Regions from separate parts of the Methylobacterium sp. Gmos1 genome, predicted to be linked through region 1. Evidence: predicted binding sites of a transcription regulator. Region 1 holds the regulator's gene; each other region holds the start of a gene.
The links. Region 1 encodes PhoB, which activates phosphate uptake and scavenging genes when phosphate is short. Its sites were predicted from a motif close to TGTCATNNANCTGTCAT; they were not measured.

Region 1 (10,184 bases):
TCTACCAGGGCAAGATCAAGAAGTGGTCGGACCCGAAGATCGCCAAGCTCAACGAGGGCGTGAAGCTCCCCGACGCCGCGATCACCCCGGTCTACCGGTCTGACGCGTCCGGCACCACCAACATCTTCACCACCTACCTGTCCGACGTGTCCCCGGCCTGGAAGTCCGAGCTCGGCGCCTCGACCACGGTGAGCTGGCCGGCCGGCCAGGGCGGCAAGGGCAACGAGGGCGTCACCGCCGTCGTCAAGCAGGTCCCGAACGCCATCGGCTACGTCGAGTACGCCTACGCCAAGCAGAACAGCCTGCCGGTCGCGCTGATCCAGAACAAGGACGGCCAGTACCCGATGCCGGGCGACGAGGCGTTCCAGGCCGCCGCCGCCAACGCCGACTGGAAGTCCGCCCCGGGCTTCGGCATCTCGCTGACGAACCAGGCCGGCGCCAAGGCCTGGCCGATCACCGCCGCGACCTTCATCCTGGTCCACAAGAACCCGGCCGACGCCGCCCGCACCGCCGAGGTGCTGAAGTTCTTCCGCTGGGCCTACAAGAGCGGCGACAAGCTGGCCTCCGACCTCGACTACGTGCCGCTGCCCGACAAGGTGGTGAGCCAGGTCGAGGACGAGTGGAAGTCCGTGACGAAGGACGGCAAGCCCGTCCTGAGCAACTGAGACCCTGAGACAGTCGGGGAGGGCGGGACGATCCCGTCCTCCCTTCCTCCGCTGGCCCGCCCGCCGGGCCCGCGCGGCGCTTGAGCGATGCCGAGATCCCGCCGACGGCCGGCCGCCTTTGTCGCGTCCGACTCGCCTCGATCCGCCGAGCGCGCTAGAGCCCGCTCACTCCAAGGGAAACCCGGATGGTCGCGTTGTCTGAGAACGTTGCTTTGGCGGCGAGGCCGAGCGTGGCCCGCCGCAACCCGAGCCCGGTGGGCGACCGCCTCTTCCGCGGCGCCGCCCTCGCCTCGGCGCTGCTGGTGCTCCTGGTGCTCGCCGGCATCCTGGCCTCGATCGCCTATGGCGGCTGGCCGGCCTTCCGGGAATTCGGCCCGGGCTTCCTCGTCTCGAGCGCCTGGAACGTCGGGCGCGAGCAGTACGGCGCACTCGTCGCCATCATCGGCACCCTGGTCTCGGCGCTGCTCGCCCTCGTCATCGGCGTGCCGATCTCGCTCGGCATCGCGATCTACCTGACCCAGCTCTGCCCCGGCTGGGCCCGCCGCCCGGTCGCGATGACGATCGAGCTGCTCGCCGCCGTGCCGAGCATCATCTACGGCATGTGGGGCCTGTTCGTGTTCGCGCCGCTCTTCGCGCGCTTCGTGCAGATCCCGGTCTCGAACGTCGTCGAGGGGATGCCGATCGTCGGCACCCTGTTCTACGCCCAGGTGCCGTCGGGCGTCGGCGTGCTCACCGCCGGCATCATCCTGGCGATCATGATCGTGCCGTTCGTCGCCTCGATCACCCGCGACATGCTCGACCAGATCCCGACCGTCTTGCGCGAGAGCGCCTACGGCATCGGCTGCACCACCTGGGAGGTCGTGCGCCACGTCCTGATCCCGCAGGCCTCGGTCTCGATCATCGGGGCGATCATGCTGGGCCTCGGCCGCGCGCTCGGCGAGACCATGGCGGTCACCTTCGTGATCGGCAACGCCAACCGCCTCTCGGCCTCGATCTTCGATCCGGGCTCGACCATCGCCTCGCGCATCGCCAACGAGTTCAACGAGGCCGACGGCCTCCAGCTCAACTCGCTGATGGCGCTCGGCTGCATCCTGTTCGTCGTCACCTTCATCGTGCTCATCATCGCCCGGCTGCTGGTGCGCCGCGCGAAGGTGGCCTGATCCTCCGCACCCGCAGGACGCCTCCCGATGAACGCCTCCCCCGCCGCGGTCGCAAGCCCGGCCACCCCCGCCCGCTCAGCCCCCGCGGAATGGGGCCGGGTCCGCGCCGGCCGGCGCTCGGCCGACAGGATCCTGGTCGCCGCCTGCACCACCGCCACTTTGCTCGGCGCGGTGGTGCTCGGCTCGATCCTGCTGATGCTCGTCATCGAGGGCGTGCGCGGCTTCTCCCCGGCCCTGTTCACCCAGGTCACCCCCGGCCCCGGCTCCGAGGGCGGCGGCATCGCCAACGCGATCCTCGGCAGCCTCGTCATGACGGCGCTCGGCATCGTGGTGGCCACCCCCGTCGGCGTGCTCGCCGGCACCTACCTTGCCGAGTACGGCCGCACCTCGCACCTCGCCAACCTGATCCGATTCCTCAACGACATCCTGCTTTCGGCCCCCTCGATCCTGATCGGCCTGTTCGTCTACACCCTGATGGTGCGGCCGATGGGCGGGTATTCGGGCTGGGCCGGGGGCGTCGCGCTCGCCATCATCGCCACCCCGGTGATCGTGCGCACCACCGAGGACATGCTGCGGCTGGTGCCCGGCACCCTGCGCGAGGCCGGCGCGGCGCTCGGCGCGCCGACCTCGATCGTGATCCGCAGCGTCACCTGGCGGGCGGCGCAGTCCGGCATCGTCACCGGCGTGCTGCTCGCGCTCGCCCGCATCGCCGGCGAGACCGCGCCGCTCCTCTTCACCGCGCTCAACAACAATTCCTGGTTCAACTCGAACCTGATGGGCGGCGTCGCGAACCTGCCGGTGATGATCTACCAGTTCGCCCTGTCGCCCTACGAGAACTGGCGCCAGCTGGCCTGGGCCGGCGCGCTCCTCATCACCGTCACCATCCTGGGCCTGTCGATCGTGGCCCGCCTCGTCCTGAGCGGCCCGAAGGGGCGCTGACCGCAGAACCCTGCTGGGAGACCACCCGATGAGCGCCACCGCCACCGCCGTGCCGGTCGTGGGCCAGAGCACGGCCGACGAGTCCGCCGCGATCCGCCTCGCCGTGAAGGACCTCAACTTCTACTACGGCGACTTCAAGGGGTTGAAGAACATCAACCTCAACTTCCTCGACCGCCAGGTCACGGCGCTGATCGGCCCGTCGGGCTGCGGCAAGTCCACCCTGCTGCGCACCTTCAACCGGATCTACAGCCTCTACCCCGAGCAGCGGGCGGAAGGCGAGATCCTGCTCGACGGCCGCAACATCCTGGACCCGTCGATCGACCTTAACGAGCTGCGCGCCCGGGTCGGCATGGTGTTCCAGAAGCCGACGCCGTTCCCGATGTCGATCTACGACAACATCGCGTTCGGCATCCGGCTCTACGAGCGCCTCGGCAAGGCCGACCTCGACAACCGCGTCGAGGAGGCCCTGCGCAAGGGCGCCCTGTGGGACGAGGTGAAGGACAAGCTCAAGCAGTCGGGCATGGGCCTGTCCGGCGGCCAGCAGCAGCGCCTGTGCATCGCCCGCACGGTGGCGCAGCGCCCGGAGGTGATCCTGTTCGACGAGCCGACCTCGGCCCTCGACCCGATCTCGACCGGCCGCATCGAGGAGCTGATCGAGCAGCTGCGCGGTGAGTTCACCATCGCCATCGTCACCCACAACATGCAGCAGGCGGCGCGCATCTCGCAGTTCACCGCCTTCATGTATCTCGGCGAGCTGGTCGAGTTCGGGCCGACCAACCGGCTGTTCATGAACCCGTCGAAGCGCCAGACCCAGGACTACATCACCGGCCGGTTCGGCTGAGGCTCACCGACTCGCTTCGCCGGCCCGGCCCTGCCGGGCCGGCGCGCCACACACGCCACCCTCATCGCGGGGAGTCGCAATCCATGTCGAGCCACATCGTCACCTCCTACGATCAGGAGTTGCAGAACCTCCGGCGCAGCATCTCGGAGATGGGCGGCATCGCCGAGAAGATGGTGGCCGATTCCGGCCAGGCGCTCTTGCGCCGCGACGCCGCCCTCGCCCAGGCGGTGATCGCCGCCGACCAGCGCCTCGACGGGCTCCAGCGCGAGATCGAGGAGAAGGCCATCCTCCTCATCGCCCGGCGCCAGCCGCTCGCCGTCGACCTGCGCGAGACGATCTCGGCGATCCGCGTCTCGGGCGACCTCGAGCGCATCGGGGACCTGGCCAAGAACGTCGCCAAGCGCGTCGTGGCCATCGCCGACCAGGTCCAGCTCCAGAAGATCGTCGTCGGCGTGGAGCACATGAACGAGCTGGTCCAGGGCCAGCTCAAGGACGTGCTCGACGCCTACGCCACCCAGGACACCGTCGTCGCCCTCGACGTCTGGGCCCGGGACGGCGGCATCGACGCGCTCTACACCTCGCTGTTCCGCGAGCTCCTGACCTACATGATGGAGGATCCGCGCAACATCACGTTCTGCACGCACCTCCTGTTCTGCGCCAAGAACGTCGAGCGCATCGGCGACCACACCACCAACATCGCCGAGACCATCCACTACCTCGCCACCGGCGAGACCCTGCCGACCGATCGTCCGAAGAACGACCGGTCGAGCTTCGCCACCCTCGACAACCAGACCGAGGTCTGAGGCGGCAGGCCCGCCGGGCTTCCGGTCCGGCGGGCCTTTTCCTGCCATCCATCCTCCGCCGCCCGAAGTAATCCGCGATGAGTACCCGCATCCTGATCGTCGAGGACGAGGAAGCCCTCACCCTCCTCCTGCGCTACAACCTCGAGGCCGAGGGCTTCGAGGTCGACGCCGTCGCGCGCGGCGACGAGGCGGATATCCGCCTGCGCGAGCAGGTGCCCGACCTCGTCCTCCTCGACTGGATGATGCCGGGCCTGTCGGGGATCGAGCTGTGCCGGCGCATCCGCGCCCGCCGCGAGACCGAACGGCTGCCGGTCATCATGCTGACGGCGCGGGGCGAGGAGGGCGACCGGGTGCGGGGGCTCGCCACCGGCGCCGACGACTACATCGTCAAGCCGTTCTCGGTGCCCGAATTGCTGGCGCGGGTGCGCGCGCTGCTGCGCCGCTCGAAGCCCGCCCACGTCGCCGACCTGCTGGTGGCCGGCGACATCGAGCTCGACCGGGTCAGCCACCGGGTGCGCCGCGACGGCCGCGAGCTGCATCTCGGCCCGACCGAGTTCAAGCTGCTCGAATTCCTGATGCAGAGCCCCGGCCGGGTCTTCTCGCGCGAGCAACTGCTCGATGGCGTGTGGGGCCACGACGTCTACATCGACGAGCGCACGGTCGACGTGCATATAGGCCGCCTGCGCAAGGCGATCAACCGTGGCCGCGACAGCGACCCGATCCGCACCGTGCGCGGCTCCGGCTACTCCTTCGACGAGATGTTCGCGCCGGAGCCGTGAGGCTGCCCCTTCGAGACGAACGGAGCAATCTCGACGGCTCGACCATCGGTTGCTCCACCTCCGCGTCATCCCGGGGCCGGGATAGCGGAACCCGGGATGACGCGGCCTCGCCGAATCCCTTCCGGGCGAGCCGCCGGACAGGATTCGTTAGGATTTGAGCGATATCGTCGACGCGTTGGAAGGCATCGCGGCGGAAGCGGCGCGGCGCCGCCTCCGTGTCCTCCGGTGGAACGCGGCCCCTAGCGGAACCCGACGACCTTGCGGTCGCGCCTGCGCTCGGCGGCGGGCTGGTAGGCTAGGCGGCTGTGGTGGGTGCAGTAGGGCAGGCCGGTGATGGCGCGGTCGCCGCAGAAGCGGAAATCGGGCGTCGACGGGTCGCCCATCGGCCAGCGGCACATGAATTCCCGCAGCTCCATGATGGTGACGCGGGCGCTCTCCGGCAGCGCGTCTCCGACAGCGGGCGGCGTGGCCTGATACAGGGCCAGCGCCGGCGGCGCCGGGGCGAGCACCGATGGGGTCTCGCCGGCCGTGCCGGCGGACTCGCCCTCGGCCCGGGGACGGCGGCCGGACGGCGCGGCGCCGTTGGCCTTCACGATGCGCCCGGCGAGGCCGAGGCGGTGGACCTTGCCGATGACGGCGTTGCGGGAGACGCCACCGAGCTCGGCGGCGATCTGGCTGGCGCTGCGGCCGTCGCTCCACAGCCGCTTGAGAAGCTCGACGCGTTCCTTCGTCCAGCCCGGACCCGCATCCATCATCGCCGCCTCCACTCCCCCGACATCACCCATGGAATCGGCACGCAGCCGCGAGCGGCACGCCGTTCGGCCGCGCGGTGAATCCGTCCGATCCTGCTGGTGATCGCCGCCACGCCTGGAGCGGTGGCGACGGGGGTGAACCTACAGGACGGGCTAACACCCGCGCAAGAGTCCGCCCCCCGCCGAGTCGGTTTTTCCCCGCGGCCTCACGGCGGCCGGGACCCGGCCGGGTCGCGCCGCCGGAGCCGGGCAAGGCGCGGCCCTACCGGAGCGCGCCGCGGGCTTACCCTTACCCATCAATGGGTTGCCACGGCGCCCCGGAGAGACCGGCATACCGGGGTACCGCATGATCGCAGGTTGCGCCGTCCTCGCGGCTCCCGACGCGCGGAGGTCGTCGGTGCGGTCTTCGACAAGCGTGGCCGCAGCGCCACGGCCCGGGCCGGCCGGCCGGCGATCGCCGCGCCCCGGAACGTTGCCGGGGGCCGGGGCGGGGCCTATCTTGGAACGACCAACAGGGCCGACGCCAGCACCGACGGCCGCCCCGGGAGACCTCATGCGATCACTCCTCGCGTGCGTCCTGCTCGCGCTCTCGTCGCCCGCGATGGCGGCGGAGGCCGTGCACCTCGCGCCCCACCGCGCCGTCTACGACCTGTCCCTGTCCGGCAGTTCCGGCACCCGCGCGGTCGAGAGCGCCCGCGGCCGGATCGTGTTCGATTTCACCGGCGACGCCTGCAAGGGCTTCGCGCTGCAGTACCGGCAGGTCACGGTGCTGGAGAGCTCGGAGAGCGGCACCCGCACCTCCGATCTGCGCAACACCACGTTCGAGAGCGGCGACGGGCGCAGCTTCCGCTTCCGCACCCAGTCCGACCTCAACGGCAAGGCGGCGGCCCCGGTCGACGGCAATGCCGAGCGCGGCGACAAGGGCCTCGACGTCACCCTCAAGCAGCCCAAGCGCGGCGAGATGGCGGTGCCGGGCGAGGTGCTGTTTCCGGCCGCCCACATGAAGCGGCTGATCGAGGCTGCCCGGGCCGGGCAATCCACTGTCGCCGTCAAGGTGTTCGACGGCTCGGATGACGGCCGCAAGGTCTACGACACCTTGGCGGTGATTGGTCCGCAGCGCGTCGCGGCCAAGCCCGAGACATCAAAGCCCGAGGCACCCAGGCCCGAAGCACCCAAGCCCGCCGCGCCCGATGCGCCGAGAGCCGATGCTCCCAAGCCCGACGCGCTCAAGCCCGCCTCCGCTCCGGTCGAGGCGCCGTTGCGCGAGGGCGCGATGGCGGCGATGCCGCACTGGCCGGTGACGCTGAGCTACTTCTCGCCGGGGGAGGGGGAGCGGACCCCGGTCTACGTCCTCGCCTTCGACCTCTACGAGAACGGTGTCAGCGGCGCGCTGCGCCTCGATTACGGCGAGTTCTCGCTCAAGGGCGAGCTGTCGCGCATCGACCTCATGCCGGAGAGCAAGGACTGCAAGTAGGGCGGCGACCTCCGGCGCCGTCAGCGCGGCTCCCGCTCCGGCGGCTCCTTGCCGCGATGGTCCTTGCCGGGAGGCCCCCCGGCCTGCGGCGCGAAGCCGAGCCCGCGCTGCACGGCGGTCGCGCCGAAGCGCTCGCGCAGGGCGTCGATCGCCGCCGCCCGGCTCGCCTCGCGCACCGCCGAGACGTCGGCGAGGTCGCCGCGGTCGGCGTGGGCCGCGTCGCAGAGATCGCCGGCCCCGACGCCGATCAGCCGGTAGGCGGTGCCGTCGCAGGAGTCGCGCAGCAGCGCCTCGGCCGGGCGAAACAGCCGCTCGGCGACCTGCGTCGGCGCCAGCCCCGAGCGGGTGCGGGTGCGCAGGCGAAAATCCCGATCCTTCAGCTTCAGGGTGACGCTGCCGGCGGCGAGCTCGGCCCGCTTCAGGCGCCGCGCCACCGTCTCGCACAGCCGCCACAGCACCGGCCGCAGGGCCTCGAAGGCGCGCAGGTCCTCCGCGAAGGTGGTCTCGCCCGAGATGCTCTTCGCTTCCCGCCGCGGCTGCACCACGCGCCGGTCCTCGCCGCGCGCGAGCGCCAGGAGGCGGGCGGCGTCGCGCCCGAGGCTCGCATGCAGCCGCTCGGGTGCGATCCGGCCGATCTCGCCGATGCGCTGGATGCCGAGCGCCGCCAGGCGCTCCGCCGCGGCCTGGCCGATGCCGGGCAGGATCCGCACCGGCCGCGGCGCCAGGAAACTTTGGGCCTCCGCCCGGCCGATGATCGAGAAGCCGCGCGGCTTCTCGAGATCCGAGGCGATCTTGGCCAGGAACTTGTTGGGCGCGAGCCCGACCGAGACGGTGATGCCGATCTCCGCCTCCACCGCGCGGGCGAAGCGCGCCAGCGTCACGGCGGGCGAGGCGCCGTGCAGCCGCTCGGTGCCCGACAGATCGAGGAAGGCCTCGTCGATCGAGACCGGCTCGACCAGCGGGGTCAGCGCCTGCATCATCGCCCGCACCTGCCGGCCGACCCGGGCGTATTTCTCCATGTCGGGCCGCAGCACCACCGCGTCCGGGCAGGCCTCGAGCGCGCGGAACATCGGCATCGCCGAGTGCACGCCGCGGATGCGGGCGATGTAGCAGGCGGTCGAGACCACCCCGCGCCGACCGCCGCCGATGATCAGCGGCCGGTCGCGGAGCGAGGGGTCGTCGCGCTTCTCGACCGCGGCGTAGAACGCGTCGCAATCGACATGCGCGATGGCGAGCGTGTCGCGCTCCGGATGGGCGAGAAGGCGCGGCGAGCCGCAGGCCCGGCAGCGCGGGGCGTCGCCCGGCAAGCTCGCCCCGCAATCGCGGCAGAGCGCGCCTCCGCTCACGCCCCGAACTCGCCGGGATCCTCGGGCGGTCCGAGGCGGCGCCAGGCCTGGGTGATCCGCTCGGGCGGCACCTCCAGGGCGGTGGCGCAGGCGAGCAGCAGCTCCTCGTCGGCCACCACGTGGTCGAGGAGGCCGGCGACGAGATCGGGGCTGTCGGCCGCCTGCCGCAGCGCATCCGGCGACAGGCCGGAGCTCTCCATGAAGCGCAGCAGTCGCCCGGGCTCGCCGGTGACGTAGGCGAAGACGCGGCCTCCCAGCGCCTCCGCGGCGGATTCGCTCAGCACTCCGCCACGGGGATCGGACCCCCTGGCAAATCCATCGAATTTGCGTTTCATCAACATGTGCCGCTTAACAGTGTTGCGGTTCCGGTCGCAGCCGGGGTGTGACGCGGCCCGCTGGAGCGCCGGAGACAGTGAGCCATGACAAAGACGGTGCTCATCGTCGAGGATAACGAGCTGAACATGAAGCTCTTCAACGACCTGTTGGAGGCTCACGGCTACGCGACCCTCAAGACGGCCAACGGGATCGAGGCGATCGAGCTGGCGCGCCGGCATCGGCCTGACCTGATCCTGATGGACATTCAGCTCCCCGAGGTGTCGGGCCTCGAGGTCACTAAATGGCTCAAGGAGGACGATGAGCTCAAGAGCATCCCGGTGATCGCCATCACGGCCTTCGCCATGAAGGGTGACGAGGAGCGCATCCGCGAGGGGGGCTGCGAGGCCTACCTGTCGAAGCCCATCTCGGTCGCGAAGTTCCTCGCGACGGTCCGCACCTATGTCGGCGACGAGCGCCAGAGCTGAGCAGAGCTGAGAGGGGCCTGGCCTTCCATGTCGGCACGCGTTCTCATCGTCGACGACCTTTTCCCGAATATTAAGTTGCTCGAAACGAAATTGACCGTCGAGTATTTCGACGTCGTTTCGGCGATGAACGGGCCCGACGCGCTCGCGGTGTGCGAGAAGGGCCTGTGCGACATCGTGCTGCTCGACGTGATGATGCCGGGCATGGACGGGTTCGAGGTGTGCCGGCGGATCAAGTCGACGCCCACCACCGCGCACCTGCCGGTGGTGATGGTGACCGCCCTCGACCAGCCGAGCGACCGCCTGCGCGGGCTCGACGCCGGCGCCGACGACTTCTTGACCAAGCCGATCGACGACACCGCCCTGATGGCCCGGGTGCGCAGCCTGGTGCGCCTCAAGGCGGTGACCGACGAGCTGCGCAGCCGCGCCATGGCGTCGCGGGTCGGCGATCCGCTGGCGGCGGCCGCCGCCGAGACCGGTCACGACGCCAACGTGCTGATCGTCGAGGATCGCCCGTCCTCGGCCGAGCGGCTGGCGGCGGCGCTCGGGCAGTACCACCGCGTCGAGACCGTGGCCTCGCCGCAGGACGCGCTGGAGCGGGTCAAGGCCGGCGAGTACGACGTGGTGC
Region 2 (10,184 bases), on a different contig from region 1:
CACCTTCTTGCGCCACTCGATGCCGAGGCGGATCGTGTCGTCCCACAAGATCATGCCCGAGCGCCCCTTCATCATCTGGGCGCCGACGTCGAGGGAGGCGAAGAGGGGGTAGAACGGCGAGGTCGAGGCGTGGACGAGGAAGCTCTCGTTGAGGCGCCTGTGCTCGACACGCCGGGTCTGGCCGCGGATGTGGCCGTCCTTGGTGTGGATCTGCGAGGCTTGGGAGAAGCTCGCGAGCTGCTTGTGGGTCGATTGCGTCGCGATGATGCCGGGCGAGGTCTCGTCCAGTCCCGTCAGTCCCATGGCGTAGCGGCCCTGGAACAGCGGGTGGAACTTCATGAAGCCGGCCCAGGCCTCGTCGAACAGGATGTAGTCGCAGAGGTGGCCGATTCTCGCGACGATCTCGCGGGCGTCGTAGATCGTGCCGTCATAGGTGCACTGCTCGATGACGGCGACGCGGAACGGGCGCTCGCGGCGCCACGCCTCGCGGTCCTTGACCAGCGGGTTGGTGCGGATCTTCTGGCGGATCTTGTCCTCGTCCAGCGCCTCGTGGAAGATCGGGCCGATCAGCCCGTAGGCGTTGCGGTCGGTCTCTAGGAAGATCGGGATGCCGCCGCCGAGGAACAGCGCGCCGTGATGCGCCGCCTTGTGGTTGTTGCGGTCGAACAGCACCAGGTCGTCCTCGGCGACGAGCGAGGACAGCACGATCTTGTTCGAGGCCGAGGTGCCGTTGAGCACGAAGTAGGTCTTCTCCGCCCCGAAGATCTGGGCGGCCTCCTTCTGCGCCTTGAGCGCGGGACCCTCGTGGGTCAGGAGGTCGCCGAGGTCGAGGACCGAGTTGTCGAGGTCGTCGCGAAAGATCGCCTCGCCTAAGTGCTCGACGAAGATGCGGCCGATCGGCGAGCGGTTGTAGAAGATGCCGCCGTTGTGGCCCGGGCAGGTCCAGAGCTGGTTGCCCTTCTCGGCGTAGTCGACCAGCGCGCCGAAGAACGGGGTCTTCAGGGTCTCGGCGTACTGCGTCACCCGGCTGACGAGGCCGCGGGCGATGAATTCGGGCGTTTCCTCCGCGAGGAAGATGTAGCCGTCGATGAAGTCGAGGAGTTCGACCGGGATGTCTTCCAGGCGCTTGCGCCGGACCATGATGACGATCGGCATCTCGAGGCCGCGCTTGCGCATCATGTCGATGAGCGCCGCCGCCTTGCCGTCGAGGCCGCGCTTGCCCCAGTCCACCACCAGGCAGCCGACGGCCGCATCCGTCTGCACCGCGATCGCCGCGTCCTCGACCCGCCGGGCCCGCACTACCTCGAAGCCGCGATGCTCGACCGCCGCAACGATCTGGTTGACGCGCACGCCCTCCAGGTCGTCCGGATCGAAGGCCGGCGTGCACATCAGCACCGTGAAGCGGCGGTGGAAGTCCATCGGGCGGGGCTCCTGTCCTGTCGGGGAATGGCCTGCGTGTCGGCCGCTCTCGTGACGATCCGATGACGGCGGCGAGCGATTCCGTGCACCTCACGAAACTCCCGCTGCGCTGGCGCCGCCCCATCGCGCGACGCCGGTGACCGGGAGTTTCGTGAGAGACACTCAGCCGGTGCGCAGCAGGGATCCGAGGGCGGCACCGAGCGCGGCGTAGCCGTGGGCGTTGAGATGGAGCCGGTCGGCCTCGAGGCCAGTGGCGGGATCGGGACCAAGCGCCGCGTCGCAATCGAGGAGGAGCAGGGCCTCGGCTCGGGCGAGGTCCGCGATGGCGGTGTTGAACGCGAGACGGTCGGCCTCGCTGCGACCGGGCGGGCTCGCGCGCCACGGCAGGGTCGCGAGCACGAGCGTCGGTGGGGCCCAGGCGGCGCGCAGGGACGCCAGCAGGGCGGCAAGGCCGGCGGTGATGGTCTCGGGGTTGTCGCCGTCCGCGAAGCTGTTGGTGCCGACCATCACGATCGCGAGGTGTGGCCTGATGGCGAAAGCCGCCATCGCGGCGAGGCGCCAGCGGGTCGTCTGCACCCGGTCGCCGGGGACGCCGAGATTGAGGGTGGGCCGGCCGGTCGCGCGGTCGAGATCCGGCCCGGGCCAGCCGGCGGCGAGGGAATCGCCGAGGATCACCGCGTCGGGCGCCGGGCCGGCGGCGAGGCGGGCGACGAGGGCGCGGTGGCGGCGCAGGCCGGAGGGTTTCAAAGGTGGGGCAGGGGGGCGGGCGCCGCTCACCGCCCCGCCGTCCCCCGCAGGCCCAGCCGCTCCAGCACCTGCCGGCCGATCAGCGGCGTGTAGTGCAGGTTGTCGAGCCAGGCGGGGGTCGAGCCGGCGGCGGGATCGAACGGATAGGGATCACCGAGGCCGGTGAGGTCGAGGACCGGCCGCCCGCGGGCGGCGCAAAGACCCATCACCGCCTCGCGCCAGCGCGAGAAATCGTCGGCGAGCCCGAGATCGGCGAGCACCCGGCGCTGCGCGTCGCTCACCGGCGAGAGGTAGACCATCAGGTCGGTGCCCGACAACCGCTCCAGCGCGAGGTCGAGGCCCGCCAGGGTCTCAGGCCGGAACGGTGCGGTGGTGCGCCGGCGCGTGGCGTCGTTCTCCAGCGTCAGCGCCGCCGGCAGGGGTGGGGTGATGCGGTAGCCTCCCTCGGTCCAGGCGCCCGGATCGTCGCCACCCTCGACCGCCGCGAGCCGGCTGTCGGCGAGCGCGTAGCGGCCGAGCACGCTGCCCATCAGGGCGGAGAGCCGGCCGCTCGGGGTCGCCAGCGCGTCGTCGAGATGGACCGGCACGCTGGGCCGCGAGAACATGTAGTAGTCGAGGCCGAGCGTCGCCCGCGCCGGCGCGCGGGAGGCCACCACCGCGGCGATCACCGGCAGCTCGGTGGCGATGATCGCCGAGATCCCGGCATTGAATACCCGCCCCGCCGGCACGCTCGTGACGTCGGCGGGATCGAGGCCGTGATAGACCGTCGAGGAGCCGATCAGCGCGAGGTCGTAGGGGCGCGTGAGCGCCTGGAGCACCTTGGCCCGGCGGGTCTGCCGGTCGAGGAGGCGGCTGTTGCCGTCGGTCGCGGCCCGCCAGGGCGGGTCCTGGCGAAAGATCCAGTAGGCGTCGAACCAGATCACCCGCCCGGCGACCCCGGCGACGAGGAGGGCCAGGAACGCCGCCGTGAGAACCAGGAAGCGGCGGGCCTCGGTCTCGCGATACGGGGCCTCAGAAGCGGGCATAGATGAAGGCCTGGTTGGCGTCGTTGCCGACCTGGAGCAGGATCGCCGCCAGGAGCAGGGCGGTCGCGGCCGCCGCGAGAGGCTTCGGGATCAGCCGCTCCACCGCCTCGCGGGCAGTGGGGCCGAGAGCCGCCAGAGCCGCGGCGCCGGCGGCCAGCGGCCAGAATGCGGTGCTGCCGCCCGCATCCGTGCCGAGGCCGAGGAGCCCGCGATAGACCGCGAGCGCGGTGGCGAAGTCGGGGGCGCGAAACAGCACCCAGGCGAGGCAGACGAAGGCGAAGGTGGCAAGCCATCCCGCCGCCTCCGGGAGCCGCAGGCCGGCGCGGCGCCACAGCACGTGCAGGCCGAGCGCGATCCCGTGCGCCGCACCCCAGGCGACGAAGGTGAGCCCCGCCCCGTGCCACAGCCCGCCGAGCGCCATGGTGGCGAAGAGCGCCAGGAGCTGGCGCGGCAGCCCGTGCCGGCTGCCGCCGAACGGGATGTAGAGGTAGTCGCGCAGGAACAGCGACAGGGTGATGTGCCAGCGCCGCCAGAAATCCTGGATCGAGGCCGCCCGGTAGGGCGCGCGAAAATTCTCCGGCAGCACGATCCCGAACAGCAGCGCGAGACCGAGCGCCATGTCGGTGTAGCCCGAGAAGTCGAAGTAGAGCTGGAGCGCGTAGCCGATCGTCGCCTGCATCGCAGCGGCGAAGTCCAGCTGGCCGCCGGCGGCGGCCGCGCTCCAGATCGGATCGACGTAAGTTCCGAGCCCGTCGCCGAGAAAGACCTTCTTCGTGAGACCTGCCGTCAGCAGCATCAGGCCGCGGGCGGCCCGGTCGGCGGAATCGGGCTCGGGCGCGCGCAGCTGGCCGACGATCTCGGACGGCCGCACCAGGGGGCCGGCGATCACCCGGGGGAAGAACGCGACGTAGACAGCGTATTCCGCGAGCCCCATCGGCTCCGCCTTGCCGCGCCGCAGGTCGACCAGGTAGGCGATGTGCTGGAAGGTGAAGAACGAGATGCCGAGCGGCAGCGCCAGCGAGACCAGCGGTACGCTCGCACCGGTGACGGCATCCGCCAGCCCGGCGAAGAAGCCGAGATACTTGAAGACGCCGAGCAGCCCGAGATCGAGGACGATCGCCAGGGTGAGGACGTCGGCGCGCCGGCCGCGGCGCCACGCCTCCCCGGCGAGCCAGTTGAGGGCGATCGAGCCCGCGAGCAGCGGCACGAAGCGCCAATCCCACCAGCCGTAGAAGGCGAAGGAGAGGCCGGCAAGCCAGGCGACGCGCCAGCCCGGCCGGCGGGCGACGCAGAGTGCGTGCAGCCCGAGCGCCACCGGCAGGAACAGCAGCAGGAACGGCAGGGAGTTGAAGGGCATGCGGGCTCGCCGGTCGGGCCCCGGCGTTAGTGCAAAATCGGCGCCAGGAAAAGGGCGGTGTCAAGTTTCGCGTCGGTGAGGCGCCGTCGCTTGAGCCTTTTTTGCTCATCATGCCGCATGCCGAGCGCCTCTCCGACCTTCGTCGCAGAGTAGGCGTCCGAGTAGCCTGCCGGATGCGCAAGGCTTGGGTGAATCACGCTGGCCGTCCTGACTCTGTGGCGCGACGGCAAGCCTGCCCGATTATCAAAAGCATCTGTGGGAAATTCGGGGGTCAACGCACGAGGATGGGTTGAAACCGCGCCGCGCTGCCCGATATCGCGGCTATGCCCGCGTTGCGGGCGCGTAAGTTAGGATGATTGTCCGTGTCACAAGAAGATCTGGTCCAGGAGGTCGATTTCGTCGCCCTCACCGCCGACGTCGTATCGGCCTACGTCGCCAACAACTCCGTCCCGGCCGCCGACCTGGCCGGCCTGATCGGCACCGTGCACACCGCCTTCCTCGGCCTCGGCCAGCCGGCCGCAAAGGAAGTGGAGAAGCCGGTTCCGCTGATGCCGATCAAGAAGACGGTGACCCCGGACTACCTGATCAGCCTCGAGGACGGCCGCCAGTACAAGTCGCTCAAGCGCCACCTGTCGACCCGCGGGCTCACCCCCGAGGAGTACCGCCGCAAGTGGGGCCTGCCGCACGACTATCCGATGGTCGCCGCCAACTACGCCGCCCAGCGCTCCGAGCTGGCGAAGAGCATCGGTCTCGGCCGCGGCCGCAACGTCGCGGCGGCCGCCAAGCGCGCCGCCTCCGACGCGGTCGTGAAGGCGCCGGCCGCCGAGGTGAAGTCGGCCGAGGCGAAGACCGCCAAGCGCGGCCGCGCGCGCAGCGCGTAGTCCGCCTTCGATCAGAACGATCGAATCAGGGTAGGGCGCGTCGCCCCTCTCCCGTCTGGGAGAGGGGTCTTTTGGGGAAGGGCCTTGGGATCGACGATCCCGCGCGGGGGCGGCTCGACCCCAGGATCAATCGCCCTGGTCGCCGTCCTTCTCCGTGACCGTGTCGGAGAACGCCACGCGCATCACCGGGCGACCGTCCTCGTCCGTCACCTCGAAGGTGCAGGTGAACCAGTCCCGCACCGCGTCGAGCCGCGCCCGGGCGATCAGGTCGCGGGCGACCGCGAGCGCGTGGGCGCGCGCCGCGTCCGGGCCGGCCAGCGCGTCGCCCTCTTGGTCCACCGCGAGGCCCTCGGGGCCGGGGCCGTGCCGGAGATGGAAGAAGTAGCGTGGCATCAGGCGCCCTCGATCAGGCGGGCGTACTCGGCTTCCGGCGTGCCGTAGCTGCCGTTCGTCAGCGCCAGGAGCTTGCCGCGGTCGAGCACCTCGATGCGCCGGCGCCGGGCCCGGATACGGCCGGCGCCCTCCAGGTTCTGGATCGCCAGCGTCACCCCCGCCCGCTGCACCCCGAGCATCATCGACAGGAAGTCGTGCGTGAGCACCAGTTCGTCGCCCTCCGTGCGGTCGTGGCACATCAGGAGCCAGCGGGCGAGGCGGCTCTCGAGGCTCAAGGACGCGTGGGCGTAGGTGGTCTGGGTGATCTGGACGATCAGGGTGTGGACGTAGCGCAGGACGAGCCGGCGCAAGCCCGCGCTCTCGGCGAGCGCGGCGCAGAAGGCCTCGCGGTCGATGCTCAAGGCCTCGCCGGAGAGCTGAACGAAGTAGATGTGCGGCGTGGTCACGCCGTCGAGCGCGACCGGCACCGCGCCGACCAGGCCCTCGCTGCCGACGAGCCCGACCTCGATCCGGCGCTCGTCGTGGGCGGTCGAGATCGAGACCATGCCGGTCTCGAGGAACAGCAGGGTGTCCACCGGAGCGTCCGGGGCGATCACCACGTCGCGCAGCTGGAGCGCGACGGGTCGGAGAGACGGCCGCACCAGGGCGAGATCCTCGGGCGCCATGGCCCGCAGGAGGCGGTTGCGCAATGTCGTCTCATGCTGCGGCACAGCTCCCTCCTTGCGATCGATGGCGGGTCCATGAGCCCCAACGGGAAACCACGTCGTCGGTTGTTCGGCGGGCCAAAATAATTCAAATCGGTACATGGACATGTCATATGATTATAACAAATGATATGCGGATTGTCATTTGATATTCATCGCTCGCAACATCGATGTTTGCGCTGATTTCGGAACCTGTGTCGGACCGCGTGATTGTACGATACAACACCGAACCACGCGGATCTCTTACGGCTGCGGCAACCTGCCCCTATAACTCTTCGCAACGACGCGCATCCGCGGGTCGGAATTGGAGGGACCGGGTTTGCGGCGGGGCGAACACCATCCGACGGTTCTGCTGATCGCGGAGGATCCGATGGTCGGCCTCGCGGTCGGCGACGCGCTGGCGGAGGCCGGTTACCGTGTCGCCGGACCGCTCAAGAGCCAGGACGAGGCCCTGGCCTGGATGGCCCGGGATGCGCCCGACCTCGCCATCCTCGACCTCCCGCTCCGGGACGGCGACGGCAGCCGCCTCGCCCGGGCGCTGCGGGAGAGCGGCGTCCCGTTCCTGGTTCATGCCGACGACGAGTGCGACGCCGCTTCCTGCGCCGAGCTGCGCGCCGCGCCCCGACTGACCAAGCCGGCCTGGCACCGGGACCTCGTCCTGGTGCTCGGCCAGCTCGCCCGAGAGGCGCGACCATGATCTCGACTGCGACGACACTCGGCACGACGCCCGCGATGCACCATTCCGCCGCGCCGTCCGCGGGCGGGCACCTGCTCCACCCGGTGGTGCGCAAGCTCTCGGCCTATCTCCCCCTCGATGCGGAGGAGCAGGCGGCGCTCGCCGGCCTCGGCTCCTGCGGGCAGCGGGTCGAGGGGCGCCACGACCTCCTGGTCGAGGGGGCCGCGCCCGACGGCGCCGTCCTGGTCCTGGAGGGCATCGCCTGCCGCTACCGCCACCGCCCGAGCGGCGCGCGCCAGATCACCGGCTTCCTCGTGCCCGGGGACCTGTGCGACCCCGATTTCGCGCATCTGAGCCGGATCAACCACAGCGTCGGCACCCTCGGGGCCTGCCGGGTCGCCCGGATTCCCCGGGAGGCGTTGGCCGGCCTTGTCGAGCGTCATCCCGGCATCGCCCGTGCCCTGCGCCACGCCAAGCTCGCCGAGGAGGAGACGACCCGCGAATGGGTGATGAACATCGGCTGCCGCTCGGCGATCGAGCGGGTGGCGCATCTCCTGTGCGAGCTGCACGAGCGGCTGCGCGTCGTCGGCTGGGCGACGAAGGGCGGCTACGATCTCGCCCTGACGCAGCAGGACCTCGCCGACACGACCGGCCTGTCGAACGTCCACGTCAACCGGGTGCTGCGCCAGCTGCGCCTGATGCGGCTGGTCGAGGTCGGCGGCCGGCGGGTCGACATCCTCGACCTGCCCGGCCTCCAGGCCGTGGCCGAGTTCCAGGCCGACTACCTGCGGCCGAATGCGGCCTGATCAGCCGAGATCCAGCTCCACCGTCACCGGCACGTGGTCGGAGGGTTTTTCGAGGCCGCGCAGATGCTTCTGCACCGAGGCCGAGACCAGGCGGTCGAGGGCTTGCGGCGACAGAAGCAGGTGGTCGATCCGGATGCCCTGGTTCCTGGGCCATGAGCCGGCCTGGTAGTCCCAGAAGCTGTAGACGCCGGGCCTGCCGTCGCAGGCGCGAAGGCCGTCGGTGAAGCCCTCGTTGATGAGGGAGCGGAACGCCGCCCGGGTCTGGGGCAGGAACAGCGCGTCGTTCACCCAGGCCGCCGGATCAGCGACGTCCTCGGGCTCGGGAATCACGTTGTAGTCGCCGGCGAGCACCAGCACCTCTTCGCGTGCCCGCAAGCCGACGGCGTGGGCCTGGAGCCGGCGCATGAAGGCGAGCTTGTAGTCGTATTTCGGCGTGCCGACGGGATTGCCGTTCGGCAGGTAGATCGAGGCCACCCGCACAGGCACGGTCGCGGTCGGGATCAGCGCCTCGATGTAGCGCGCCTGCTCGTCGGCGGCGTCGCCCGGCAGGCCGCGGCGGATCTCCTGAAGCGGCAGCGGCCGGCGGGCGAGCAGCGCGACGCCGTTGAACGCCTTCTGCCCGTGGGTCGCCACCACGTAGCCGGCCTCCTCGATCTCCGTGCGGGGAAACGCGTCGTCGACGCATTTCAGCTCCTGGAGGCAGACCACGTCGGGCTGCGCCTCGGCCAGGAAGGCCAGGAGGTGGGCTAAACGCTGCTTGATCGAGTTGACGTTCCAGGTGGTGATCCGCATCGCGTCCCGCGCCGCTCGTGAACCGCACTCGTGCGGCCCTCGTCATCGGGGTTTCGCGCCGCGCTGGCAAGTCGCGGTACGGCGGCGGGTTGGGGACGGACGGAGTGGCCTTCGATTGGTGGGATCCGGTGCGCGACTATTGCGAGCGCACCGGGCCGGAGCTGTGGGCCGAGCCCCTGAACGCGGCCTCGAACGCCGCCTTCGTGGTCGCGGCAAGCCTGCTCCTGCGGCGCGGCCGGTCGCCGGACCCGGTCGCCGACGGCTTCGCCTGGCTGATCGGCGTCATCGGGGTCGGCAGCGCGCTGTTCCACACCCTGGCGGTGCAGTGGTCGGCGCTCGCCGACGTGATCCCGATCGCGCTGTTCATCCACGCCTACTTCTTCCTCGCGCTGCGGCGCTTCCTCGGGCTCTCCGCCCTCTCTGCGCTCGCCGGCACCCTCGCCTTCGCGGTGGCGGCGGCATTCTTCGAGCCCGTCCTGTCGGACCTCGCCGGGCGGCCGCTCGGGGACCTCACCAACGGCTCGGTCGCCTACGCCCCCGCGGCTCTCGCGCTGTTCGGCGTCGGGTTCGCCTCGCTCCGCTTCGGCCGGCGCGAGGGCGCCGCCTTGATTGGGATCGGGGCGCTGTTCCTGACCTCGCTCGCGGCGCGTACGCTCGATGCCGCGCTCTGCCCGATCGTACCCTTCGGCACTCACTGGCTCTGGCACCTCTTGAACGCCTGCGTGCTCTACGGCCTGGTGCGGGCGGCCCGCCGGGCGCAGGGCCACCCGGGGACAAGGAATAGGCGCAGGAAATCCCCTCTCCCCGCGGGCGGGGAGAGGACTTCATCGACCTTGTCGTCGATGAAGTGAGCGGAGGCGAAGCCGGAGCGTGGGTGAGGGGGTCTCGACGCGTGAGGCTCGTCCGGGAACACCCCCTCACCCTCGCCCTGCGGGCTTCCTGAGCCCCTTCGGAGCTCAGGCCTCTCCCCGCCCGCGGGGAGAGGAGGGCTCCCGCGTTTCCCCTTTCCCCGGACAGACCTGCGTCGCGCATGGTCCGGCTGCTTGACCCAGATGCCGCCTTCCTTGCACGGGTCCGGAAACCGTTGCAGAAGGGCCCCGCTGCGGGGCCGCGACATTCGGGCCCGGCGCCTGACTGCCCGGATTGTTCGCCATGACTCAAGCCCTCCGCCTCGGCATCGCCGGTCTCGGCACCGTCGGAGCCTCCGTCGTCCGCATGGTCGCGCGCCGCACCGATGCGATCAGCGCCACCGCCGGGCGGCCGGTCCGGGTCACCGCCGTCGCCGCCCGCGACCGCACCCGCGACCGCGGCCTCGACCTTCAGGGCGTGACCTGGTTCGACGATCCCGTCGCGCTCGCCCGCTCGGGCGATGTCGATTGCGTGG
Region 3 (10,184 bases), on a different contig from region 1:
CCCGACCTGCCTGCTGTGCTTCGAGCGCGACCCGGAGCGCTGCCACCGGCGGGTCCTGAGCGAGCGGCTGGCGGGGAGGGGGTTCGAGGTGGTGGATCTGTTCGCGTGAAGGCGGAGACGTTCAGGTGTTTCAGAAGATGGCGGAATGGCCTGCGCTTGATCCTGCACCATCCACGGTTCGGGGGCGTGCCTGCGGCAATCCGGGCTCCGCTCCGAGAGCCCGGAATGGACCGAGGGCGTCAGCCAGGTCGAGAATGGAAGGCAGGTTCTTACAGACAGCTGCCTCGTCGTGTTCCCATGGCACGTTACTCGCCCTGTCCACCTATCTTGGAAATTTGCCTGTCATCCCGGGGCCGCGCAGCGGAACCCGGACTCCATAACCGCCGCCGACAGAGATTGAGGTGGATCGCGGACGGCGGCTGGTGACACCCCGGGAGAAGAACGGCAATCGTTGCCGTTTTGCGCTAGTTTTATAGGCAACCATTGCCTTATATCTACCTTATCGGCGGGACAGGCGATGCCGACCATCCAGCGTTTCACGAACTGCAAGGTCGCCATCTATGCCGACGATCACCTGCCGCCGCACTTCCACATCGAGGGGCGCGGCTGGCGGGCCCTGGTCGAGATCGAGACGCTAACGATCCGCGCGGGCGATGCTCGCAAGGGTGCCGAAGCGATGGCGTGGGCCGAAGCGAACCGCGACATGCTGTGGGCCGCATGGCGCCGGCTCAACAAGCTGGGGTAAGACGATGGAAACTCAGAGCATCAAAGCTGTTCGGGCCAGTCGCGGCCGGACGCTGGTCGTCACCTGGAAAAACGGCGCCGAGAGCCCGATCGACGTGAGCGAGCATATCGGCCGATTCGAGGTGTTGGCCCCCCTTCGAGACGATCCCGAGGCATTCCAGGCCGTCGAGGTTGGTGAGTGGGGGTGGAACGCTCATTGGTCCGACGACATGGAAATCAGCGCCGACACGCTCTGGCGGCTGGCATTGGAGCAGGGCGCGGCGTGGCTGCTGGCGTGGCGGAAAGGGCGCGTCCCGAAGCTGTCCCAGGCCGAGGCTGCGGCGGCGCTCGGCGTCAGCCCGCGCATGTGGCGCTACTACGAGGCTGGGACGCACCTGCTGCCGAAGACGGTGCGGCTGGCGGCGCTCGGCTTGGATCAGGAGGTAGAAGCCGCATGACGCCGGCGAGCGGTTTGGCTGCGCCCCCGGGCGCGCTTACCGACAGGACTCCCGCACTGTAAGAGGCGGCTCTACCTATACCAACGGCCTAAGATGCTGACGCATCAACTTCGATCTCGGACAGGCCCGAGATCGACGAGGCTGCCGACCCATCTCGAATATTCGAGAACGGAATCAAAGGTCGTTTTCAACGACCGTCGGCATTAGATTTCAGACGCGATCTTCCACAAGCAGGGCTGCTCCGCCAGGCACGCCCGCTTTCTTGGCAGACGGGTACCACCCGATCCGCTCGAGCGTGTCTATCAGCATAGAGCAGGCGATCTTGAACGACGAGCCTGAGAATGCCGGAGAGCGACGTCGGCCCGCGTGCCCGTCGCCTATCCCTCGCCCACCCGCGGCACATGCGCCTCGCCCGGCAGCGCCCGCACCAAACCCGGCCGCCGCTGCGGCGCCGGCAGCCCCTCGGCATGGGCGGCCTCGATGTTGCCGTAGAACTGGTCGGCGCTCGCCTCCCAGGTGTAGCGCAGGGCCTCCGCCCGGCAGGCCTCGTGCGGGATCGCGAGCGCCGCGCGGCACGCCGCGCCGAGATCGTGGTCGAGGATCCCCGCACCGGTGCCGCCGATCACGTCGAGCGGGCCGGTGACGGGATAGGCCGCCACCGGAAGGCCGCTCGCCAGCGCCTCCAGGAGCACGATGCCGAAGGTGTCGGTGAGGCTCGGGAAGACGAAGACGTCGGAAGCCGAATAGACCCGGGCCAGGGCCTCGCCGGTGAGGGTACCGAGGAAGCGCGCGCCGGGATCGAGGCCGGCGAGCCGCGCCCGGTCCGGCCCGTCGCCGACGACGAGCTTGGTGCCGGGCAGGCCGAGGCGCAGGAACGCCTCGACGTTCTTCTCCACCGCGAGCCGCCCGACGAACAGGAAGAACGGGCGCGGCAGCCCGGCGAGGGCGGCGGGCGGCGCCTCGCCGTCGCGGGGGCGGAAGAGATCGGTGTCAACGCCGCGGCTCCAGCGCATCAGCCGGGTGAAGCCCCGCCCGGCGAGGTCGCGCTCCAGCGAGGGCGTGCTCACCATCGTGCCGCTCGCGGCGGAGTGGAAGCGTCGGAGCCAAGCGTAGCTCCAGCGCTCCGGCACCGGTAGGCGGGCGGCGAGGTATTCGGGGAAGCGGGTGTGGTAGCTCGTGGTGAACGGGCGCCCCTGCGCCAGGCAGACCCGGCGGGTGGCGAGCCCGATCGGCCCCTCGGTGGCGATGTGGACGTGCGTCGGCGCCAGGGCGGGGAAGCGGGCGGCGACGCCGCGGGCGGTGACGAGCGACAGCCGGATCTCGGGGTAGCCCGGCAGCGGCACGCTGGAAAAGTCGAGGGGCGTCAGCATCACCGGGTCGTGGCCGCGCCGGCGCCCCGCCGCGACCATGTGCTCGAGGGAGCGGACGACGCCGTTGACCTGGGGGTGCCAGGCATCGGTCGCGACGAGGAGCCTCACGCGACCGCCCGGGTGTTCGCGACCGGGGGCAGGGGTGCGCGGGCGGCGGGCGCGAGATCGGCGACGACCTCGACCGGGGCGGCCGGGCGGCTGCGCGCGGCCAGGGGCGTCGGGGTCCCGGCCTCAGTTCGCTTCCACTCGGCGAAGCGGATCACCTCCATCGTGCCGTCGTAATGCTCGACCACCGCGGTGCAGGATTCGACCCAGTCGCCGGTATTGAGGTAGTGCATGTCGCCGACCATGCGGCTCGCCGCGTGGTGGATGTGGCCGCAGATCACCCCGTCGGCCTCGGCCCGGCGGGCCTCGGCGATCAAGAATTCCTCGAAGCGGCCGATGAAGTTGACGGCGTTCTTCACCTTCAGCTTGGCCCATGCCGACAAAGACCAGTAGGTCAGGCCGAGGCGCCGGCGCACCCAGTTGAGATGGGTGTTGACGAAGAGCGCCGCCGAGTAGGCGCCGTCGCCGAGGAAGGCCAGCCAGCGGGCGTGGCGCACCACGAGGTCGAACTGGTCGCCGTGGATGACGAGGTAGCGCTTGCCGTCCGCCGCCTCGTGCAGCACCTGGTCCTGGACCTCGATGCCGCCGAAATGCATGTCGAGGAAGTCGCGCAGGAACTCGTCGTGGTTGCCCGGCACGTAGACGAGGCGCGAGCCCTTGCGCACCTTCCGCAGCAGCTTCTGCACCACGTCGTTGTGCGATTGCGGCCAGTACCAGCCCGAGCGCAGCTTCCAGCCGTCGACGATGTCGCCGACGAGGTAGATCTCGTCGGCATCCACTTCCCGCAGGAAGTCGAGCAGCAGCTCGGCCTGGCAGCCCTTGGTTCCCAGGTGGATATCCGAGAGGAACAGGGTTCGCACGCGCAGCGCGTCGGCGTCCTCGGACACGTGCAATCTCCATGGCGGCGTCTCGCGCCAGCCAAACCCTATTCGCGTATCACTTTGATGACGCGGGCACCGGGCACGGAAGCTGGGCCGGGGACCGGGACTCGAATTCCTTTGCGGAGGCTTAAACTGGATCATGCCGATTGCGCAGGTCAGCCGCCCGCGACCGCCTCTACCTCGGCCGTGTCGATTCGTGGTTCTGACGGACGCCCGGTCGCGTCCCGCGCGACCGCGACCACTCCCCCGAACCCAAGAAAAGCGCCCCGCCCATGGCAGCCCCCCTCGTCGTCCCCGGCCGGTCGGTCACCGGATCTGGCGCGTCGGGGCGCGCGGCCGCCCGGCCGTATCTCGGCATCGGGCTCAAGGTGCTCTCGGCGCTCGCCTTCACGCTGATGTCCGCCGGCGTCAAGACGCTGGCCGACCGGTTCCCCACCGGCGAGATCGTGTTCTTCCGCTCCTTCATCGCCATCGCGCCGCTGCTGATGTGGCTGCGCTGGCAGGGCAGCGTGCGCGAGGCGGTGGCGACGAAGAACCTCAAGGGCCACGTGCTGCGCAGCATCATCGGCGCCTGCGGCATGTTCGCGGGCTTTGCCGGCCTGTCCTTCCTGCCGCTCTCCGACGCGGTGGCGATCGGCTACGCCTCGCCGCTCCTCGTGGTGGTACTGGCGGCGGTCGTGCTGCGCGAGCGGGTCCAGGCCTATCGCTGGGCCGGCGTCTCGGTCGGCTTCCTCGGCGTGCTGATCACGCTCGCCCCGCACCTCGAATTCGGCGGCGCTGCGGGCGGCGGCGCGACGGGCGCGCTGTTCGCGATCCTGGCCGCGTGCTGCTCGGCGGCGGCGACGATCCAGGTGCGCAAGCTCACCGGCACCGAGCGCACCGGCGCGATCGTGCTGTACTTCTTCCTGTTCACCTCGCTGCTCGGCCTCTCGACCGTGGCGCTCGGCTGGCGGATGCCCGGCTGGTCGGACCTCGCGCTGTTCGTCGTCGTCGGCGTGCTCGGCGGCATCGGCCAGATCCTGCTCACCGAGAGCTACCGCCACGGCGACGCCTCGCTGGTCGCGCCCTTCGAGTACACCACGATGCTGTGGTCGGTGCTGATCGGCTGGTTCGTGTTCGGGCAGCTCCCCACGGCCTCGATCGCGGTCGGCGGCGGCATCGTGGCGGCGGCCGGCGTGTTCGTGGTCTGGCGCGAGCGGCGCCTGGTGGTGGAGCGGGCGCGCGAGGCGGCCGGCGGGGCGCGGGCGGGCTGACGACGGGCCGTTGACGCCCGCGCGTGCCCGCCCTTACTCCGGGAGACCGAACGATCGGCCCGGGATCCCGGGCCCAGCAGGGAAGCGCCCCGATGCCCGCACGCCCCCGCCCGCATGACGCGGGAGCCCGCCCGTGACGACCGATGGCGGGCACGCGACCGTGCCGGTGGACCTGCGGCTCTACGGCCTCCTCGATGTCGGGGTCTGCGGCGGCGATGCCGATCACCTCGCCCGCATGGCGGCGCAGGCCGCAGCCGGGGGCTGCACCCTGCTCCAGTACCGCGAGAAGACGATCGCCAACGCCCGCGAGACCGTGGCGCGCCTGCGCCGGATCCACGCGGCGCTCCAGGGCACCGGCGTCCCGCTCCTGATGAACGACCGGGTCGACCTCGCGCTCGCCGCCGGGGTCGAGGGCGTGCATCTCGGCCAGGAAGACCTGCACCCGGCCGACGCCCGGCGCCTCCTGCCCCGCGGGGCGATCGTCGGGCTCACCGTCAAGAACGCGGCACAAGCCGACGAGCTCTACCGGCTGCCGGTCGATTACGCATGCATCGGCGGCGTCTTCTCCACCACCAGCAAGGACAATCCCGATCCCCCGGTCGGGCTCGACGGGCTCAACCGCATCGTGTTCCGCGCGCGCCTCGCCCGCGGCGGCGGCCTGCCGGTCGGGGCGATCGCCGGCATCGACCGCAGCAACGCCGCCGCGACGATCGGCGCGGGGGCGGACGGGATCGCGCTGATCTCGGCCCTGTTCGGTACCGGCCGCGACGTCGAGGCCCGGGCGCGCGACCTGCGCGCGGTGATCGACGGGGCGCTCGCGGCGCGAGGGGCGGCATGAGCGGACCCGGCATGGTCGGGCTTCGCACGATCGGAGACCACGCATGATCGCCGTCACGATCGCGGGCTCGGATTCCGGCGGCGGCGCCGGCATCCAGGCCGACCTCAAGACCTTCTCGGCGCTCGGCGTCTACGGCGCCAGCGTCATCACCGCGCTCACGGCCCAGAACACCCGCGGCGTGCAGGCGATCCACGACGTCGAGCCCGAATTCGTCGCGCGCCAGATCGAGAGCGTCTTCACCGACCTCGACGTGCGGGCGGTGAAGATCGGGATGCTGTCGCGCGCGCCCGTGATCGCCGCGGTGGCCGAGGGGCTCGCCCGCCACGCCGCCGGCCTGCCGCTCGTGCTCGACCCCGTGATGGTCGCGACGAGCGGCGACCGGCTTCTCGCCGACGACGCGGTCGAGGCGCTGCGCCGCAAGCTCCTGCCGCACGCCGCGGTGCTGACGCCGAACCTGCCCGAGGCGGCGGTGCTGCTGGGCGAGGGCATCGCCGGGGACGAGGCGGCGATGCTCGACCAGGGCCGGCGCCTGCTGGCGCTCGGGCCCCGGGCGGTGCTGATGAAGGGCGGCCACGCGGCCGGCCCATCGAGCGTCGACCTCTTGGTCGGGCCCGACGACCGCACCTTGCGCCTGGAGGGACCGCGGATCGCGACCCGCAACACCCACGGCACCGGCTGCACCCTGTCGGCGGCGCTCGCCGCCGGGCTCGCCCGCGGCCTCGCCCTGCCGGACGCCGCGCAGGCGGCCAAGGCGTATCTCGGCGCCGCGCTCGCCGCCTCCGACCGGATCCGGATCGGGCACGGCCACGGGCCGGTGCACCACTTCCACGCCTGGTGGAACTGACGCGTCATTCGCCGGAATCGACCCGCGCGGCCGCATGAACCCTTGCGCCGCCCCGGCGATTGCGTTTGATGGAGCGTACGGGCGTTCGGTATGCGGAACGCTCGGCGGTGATCCGGCGGGGTTCGAGGGCGGGCGATGGGCGTCGAGCGGGGGCGGGAACGCCCCAAGGACCTGATGAGTGGGGCGCAGGTGCTGTCGGGGCAGCTCGGCAAGACCATCCAGCGCCTGCGCAAGGCCTACAACCTGTCGCTCTCCGAACTGGCCGAGCAGTCGGGCGTGGCGAAGTCGATCATCAGCCAGATCGAGCGCAACGAGACCAACCCGACGCTCGCGACGATCTGGCGCCTGAGTCAGGCCCTCGACGTCTCGATCGAGCGGGTGCTCGCCACCGGCGACGAAGAGCCCTTCATCGAGAAGTCGTCCCGGGCCGACACGCCGATCCTGGTCTCCGACGACGGCCGGATGCGGCTCGCGATCATCGGCTGGATCAAGACCGTCGAGTGGCTGCAATGGTACGACCTCTCGGCCGATCCCGGCGGGGTGCTCGATTCCGACGCCCACCAGCGCGGCTCGGTCGAGTGCCTGTCGGTCACCGAGGGCGAGTTCGAGGTCGACGTGGCCGGCGCCGTCCAGCGGGCGCGGGCCGGCGAGACCCTGCGCTACCGCTGCGACCGGCCCCACACCGTGCGCTGCATCAGCGAGGGCACGGGGCGCGCCTTCATGGTGGTGATCATGAAGGCGGCGGTGATGGAGTAGGGGACCCGAGGGCTCAGGCCGCCCGTCCCATCGTGAAGTCGACATGGACCGAATCGAACGGGAAGCTGATCCGGTCCTCCGGTCCCGCCTCGACGACGCCGGCCTTCCTCAGCGCCTCGACATCGGCCCGCACCGCGTCGGCGTCACGGCCGACCAGGTTCGCGAGGACGGAGAGCGAGAGCGGCTCGCGGCCGACGAGCGCGCGCAGCACTTCCCAGCGCCGCGGCGTCATCACGGTCCAGAGCAGATCGACCGAGGCGAAGGAGATGAAGGCGCCCTGCGGCTCGCCGCGGAACGCCGAGCTCAACCGGCCCTGGACCTCCGCGATCCCGGATACGCCGATGGTCACGGTTCTCATGCGCCTGCCTCTCCAACCCGCGCCCTCATCCTGAGGTGCTGCTGCTTGCAGCAGCCTCGAAGGAGGCCTCCAGGGACCACCGAGACCTCGGGAGGACTCCTTCAAGGCCCACTGCGTGGGCATCACAGGATGAGGTCGAGCGTTAGGATAGAGGAAGACAATTCGTTGGTGAAAAGGGAGAGGCTGCCCGCCCTCACCCCCCGGCGTTGATCCACCGCACCAGGTCGGCCAGCACCAGCGACAGCGCCCGGTCGAGGCCGTTCGCCGCCACCGGGGCGTTCACCCCCGCCACCGGGACCCGGGCCTGAAACACCTTGGCGGCGACCACCGTGCCGCTGCTCTCCTGGATCAGCTTGGCCGAGAGATCGACCACCGCCTCGCGGGTGCCGGCATCGATGTCGAAGGCGCGCAGCTCCGTGATCAGGATCGTGTCGGCCGCGACCTTGTCGCCGGGGCGGCTGACCGACTTGAGCCGGTTGGCGTTCTCGAGGCTCTGGATCACCCGGGTCTGGACGAGGCGCGGCAGGCGGTCGGCCCACTGGCCGCCGCCGAGATAGGACACGGCGCCGCCGGGCTCGCGCACGATGATCCGGTCGGCCTCGAAGGGTTGCAGGCCGACCGGCTCGGCCACCACGATCGAGCGCCGCGCCGCGCCGCTGCGGGCCGCGCCGGGCAGGGCGGTGAGGTCGAAGGTGGTCGGCACGGCGCCGCTGCCGCAGGCGCCGAGGAGCAGGGCCAGGGCAGCCGCGAGACAGCCGGCGGCGAGGGCACCGGGAGCGCGACGCGGGGAGGGGGCCGTGAGGAGCATGGGAGCGGGCGGACCGGAAGGCGGGACCCGGGCGGGCCCGGAAGCTTGACCAGGGACGAGGGGACAACGCCCGGCCGGGCGCGCGGGTGCAACCGCCGCGAGGCCGCGCTGCAACATGATCAGCGACCGTTGTATTCGGGCAACGACGGCTTGCCGCCGAAGATCACCTGCGAGGGGTCGCGCTCGATGTTGCGCACGGCGCTGTTGAGGCTGTTGAGGGTGCGCTGGCCGTCCGTCGAGAGGGTCTGCACCTCGCGCCGTCCGGCGCCGCTGAGGCGGCTGACGCTCGAGGTCAGGGTGGCGGTACGCTTGTCGAGGTTCTCCGACATCACCCGGAAGGCGCGGCCCGCCTCGCGGATCGAGATCGCGGCGTCGCGCACCTCCGCGAAGGTGCTCTTGCCGGCATCCCCCGAGGCCGAGCCGAGGAAGCCCTCGGCGCCTTTGAGCACCGCGTCGAGCCGGTCGGCGGAGGCGTTGAGCTTGCCCGCGAGCGCGCGTGCGTCGTGCACGCCGGCCTGGACGTCCGGCGAGGCGGCGGCGAGTGCGGCCGAGAACTTGTCGGCGTTGTCGATCAGGCTCGCGAGCTTGCGGCCGTCCACGGCCTTCGTCAGCGCGTCGAGGGCGGGCGCGCTGTCGCCGAGAGTCTTGGAGAACCGCTCGACGTTGGCGAGCGTGCGGTTGATCGCGCCCTCGTTGCCGGCGACCACCCGGTCGAGGCGCTGGAGCATGTCGTCGGCGCGCTGCGCGATGGTGCGGGCGGCGGCCATCAGGTCCTGGATGTCGGCGGCGTCGGCGTAGATGGTCGGCACCGGATCGTTGCTGGTCGGCGCCAGCGGCGCGGCGTCGGCGCTGCCGCCGACGAGCGCGATCGAGGCGACGCCGGTCAGCATCGTCATGTCGAGGCGCGCGCGGGTGTCGACGCGCAACGGCGTGCCGCGGTTGACCTCGATGATCGCCGTCACCCGGCGCGGGTCCTGCGGCAGCAGCCGCACGTCGGTCGCCTCGCCGACGCGGATGCCGTTGAAGGTGACGACCGCCCCCTTGGCCAGGCCCCCGACGCCGCCGGAGAACACGATGCGCACCGGCATCCGGGCCTGGTTGGCGGAGTTCCCGCGCAGCCAGAACGCGAAGACGAAGCCGAGCGCGATCACCGCCAGCGTGAAGGCGCCGATCAGGACGTTGTTGGCGCGGGTTTCCATGCCTCAGCGGTTTCCGTGCGCGTGCGGGACGGGGAGCGGAACGAACGCCCGGGGGGCATGGCCAGTCCTGCCGAGCCTAGACTTGCCAAGCTTAAGGAAGGCCCGGTCGATGCAGGGTGCGGGAACGCACATCAGGCAATGCCCTCCACAAGTCCGCGGGATGAGACGGCGCCCGGGGCATGAGCCTCCGGCACCACGATCGAGCGGGCGCGCTTGCCGTGGAAGTAGGAGCGCAGCCACGGGTGGTCGGAGGCGAGCATCGCGTCGATCGGCCCCTCGGCGATGATCTGGCCGTCGCCGAGCGCCGCGATGCGGTCGCAGGCGGTGTAGAGGCTGTCGAGGTCGTGGGTGACCATGAACACGGTGAGCCCCAGCGTGCGCTGGAGCGTCGCCACCAATTCGTCGAACTCGCCGGCGCCGATCGGGTCGAGGCCCGAGGTCGGCTCGTCGAGAAACAGCACCTCCGGGTCGAGGGCGAGCGCGCGAGCGAGCGCCGCGCGCTTGATCATGCCGCCCGACAATTCGGAGGGCAGCTTGTCGGCGGCGTCGGGCCTCAATCCCACCATCTCGATCTTGAGCCGGGCGAACTCG

Region 2: a site for PhoB is predicted at 1,471-1,487, ahead of ACS5PV_RS18090 (Orn/Lys/Arg family decarboxylase). Genes of this name have one in related genera too.
Region 3: a site for PhoB is predicted at 3,590-3,606, ahead of ACS5PV_RS04410 (UDP-2,3-diacylglucosamine diphosphatase). Genes of this name have one in related genera too.

Annotation. Positions count from the first base shown of each region.
Region 1 is NZ_JBSNCC010000018.1:98,853-109,036, forward strand. Features, by position in the region: gene pstS (phosphate ABC transporter substrate-binding protein PstS) at 1-665, shown strand, start outside; gene pstC (phosphate ABC transporter permease subunit PstC) at 851-1,825, shown strand; gene pstA (phosphate ABC transporter permease PstA) at 1,853-2,764, shown strand; gene pstB (phosphate ABC transporter ATP-binding protein PstB) at 2,793-3,605, shown strand; gene phoU (phosphate signaling complex protein PhoU) at 3,689-4,408, shown strand; gene phoB (phosphate regulon transcriptional regulator PhoB) at 4,486-5,187, shown strand; gene ACS5PV_RS26125 (GcrA family cell cycle regulator) at 5,427-5,942, opposite strand; gene ACS5PV_RS26130 (cell envelope integrity EipB family protein) at 6,493-7,413, shown strand; gene ACS5PV_RS26135 (DNA polymerase IV) at 7,434-8,759, opposite strand; gene ACS5PV_RS26140 (DUF3572 domain-containing protein) at 8,756-9,043, opposite strand; gene ACS5PV_RS26145 (response regulator) at 9,179-9,559, shown strand; gene ACS5PV_RS26150 (PleD family two-component system response regulator) at 9,587-10,184, shown strand, end outside.
Region 2 is NZ_JBSNCC010000009.1:12,311-22,494, forward strand. Features, by position in the region: gene ACS5PV_RS18090 (Orn/Lys/Arg family decarboxylase) at 1-1,419, opposite strand, end outside; gene ACS5PV_RS18095 (SGNH/GDSL hydrolase family protein) at 1,582-2,196, opposite strand; gene ACS5PV_RS18100 (hypothetical protein) at 2,193-3,191, opposite strand; gene ACS5PV_RS18105 (MBOAT family O-acyltransferase) at 3,178-4,548, opposite strand; gene ACS5PV_RS18110 (MucR family transcriptional regulator) at 4,911-5,429, shown strand; gene ACS5PV_RS18115 (DUF6894 family protein) at 5,556-5,822, opposite strand; gene ACS5PV_RS18120 (Crp/Fnr family transcriptional regulator) at 5,822-6,532, opposite strand; gene ACS5PV_RS18125 (response regulator) at 6,846-7,223, shown strand; gene ACS5PV_RS18130 (Crp/Fnr family transcriptional regulator) at 7,220-8,008, shown strand; gene xth (exodeoxyribonuclease III) at 8,009-8,800, opposite strand; gene ACS5PV_RS18140 (ceramidase domain-containing protein) at 8,905-9,651, shown strand; gene ACS5PV_RS18145 (homoserine dehydrogenase) at 9,953-10,184, shown strand, end outside.
Region 3 is NZ_JBSNCC010000002.1:276,679-286,862, forward strand. Features, by position in the region: gene ACS5PV_RS04390 (DUF488 domain-containing protein) at 1-109, shown strand, start outside; gene ACS5PV_RS04395 (DUF4160 domain-containing protein) at 518-745, shown strand; gene ACS5PV_RS04400 (DUF2442 domain-containing protein) at 750-1,181, shown strand; gene ACS5PV_RS04405 (glycosyltransferase family 4 protein) at 1,559-2,659, opposite strand; gene ACS5PV_RS04410 (UDP-2,3-diacylglucosamine diphosphatase) at 2,656-3,543, opposite strand; gene ACS5PV_RS04415 (DMT family transporter) at 3,810-4,790, shown strand; gene thiE (thiamine phosphate synthase) at 4,924-5,628, shown strand; gene thiD (bifunctional hydroxymethylpyrimidine kinase/phosphomethylpyrimidine kinase) at 5,672-6,472, shown strand; gene ACS5PV_RS04430 (helix-turn-helix domain-containing protein) at 6,608-7,228, shown strand; gene ACS5PV_RS04435 (HVO_A0114 family putative DNA-binding protein) at 7,242-7,586, opposite strand; gene ACS5PV_RS04440 (ABC-type transport auxiliary lipoprotein family protein) at 7,780-8,394, opposite strand; gene ACS5PV_RS04445 (MlaD family protein) at 8,514-9,593, opposite strand; gene ACS5PV_RS04450 (ABC transporter ATP-binding protein) at 9,725-10,184, opposite strand, start outside.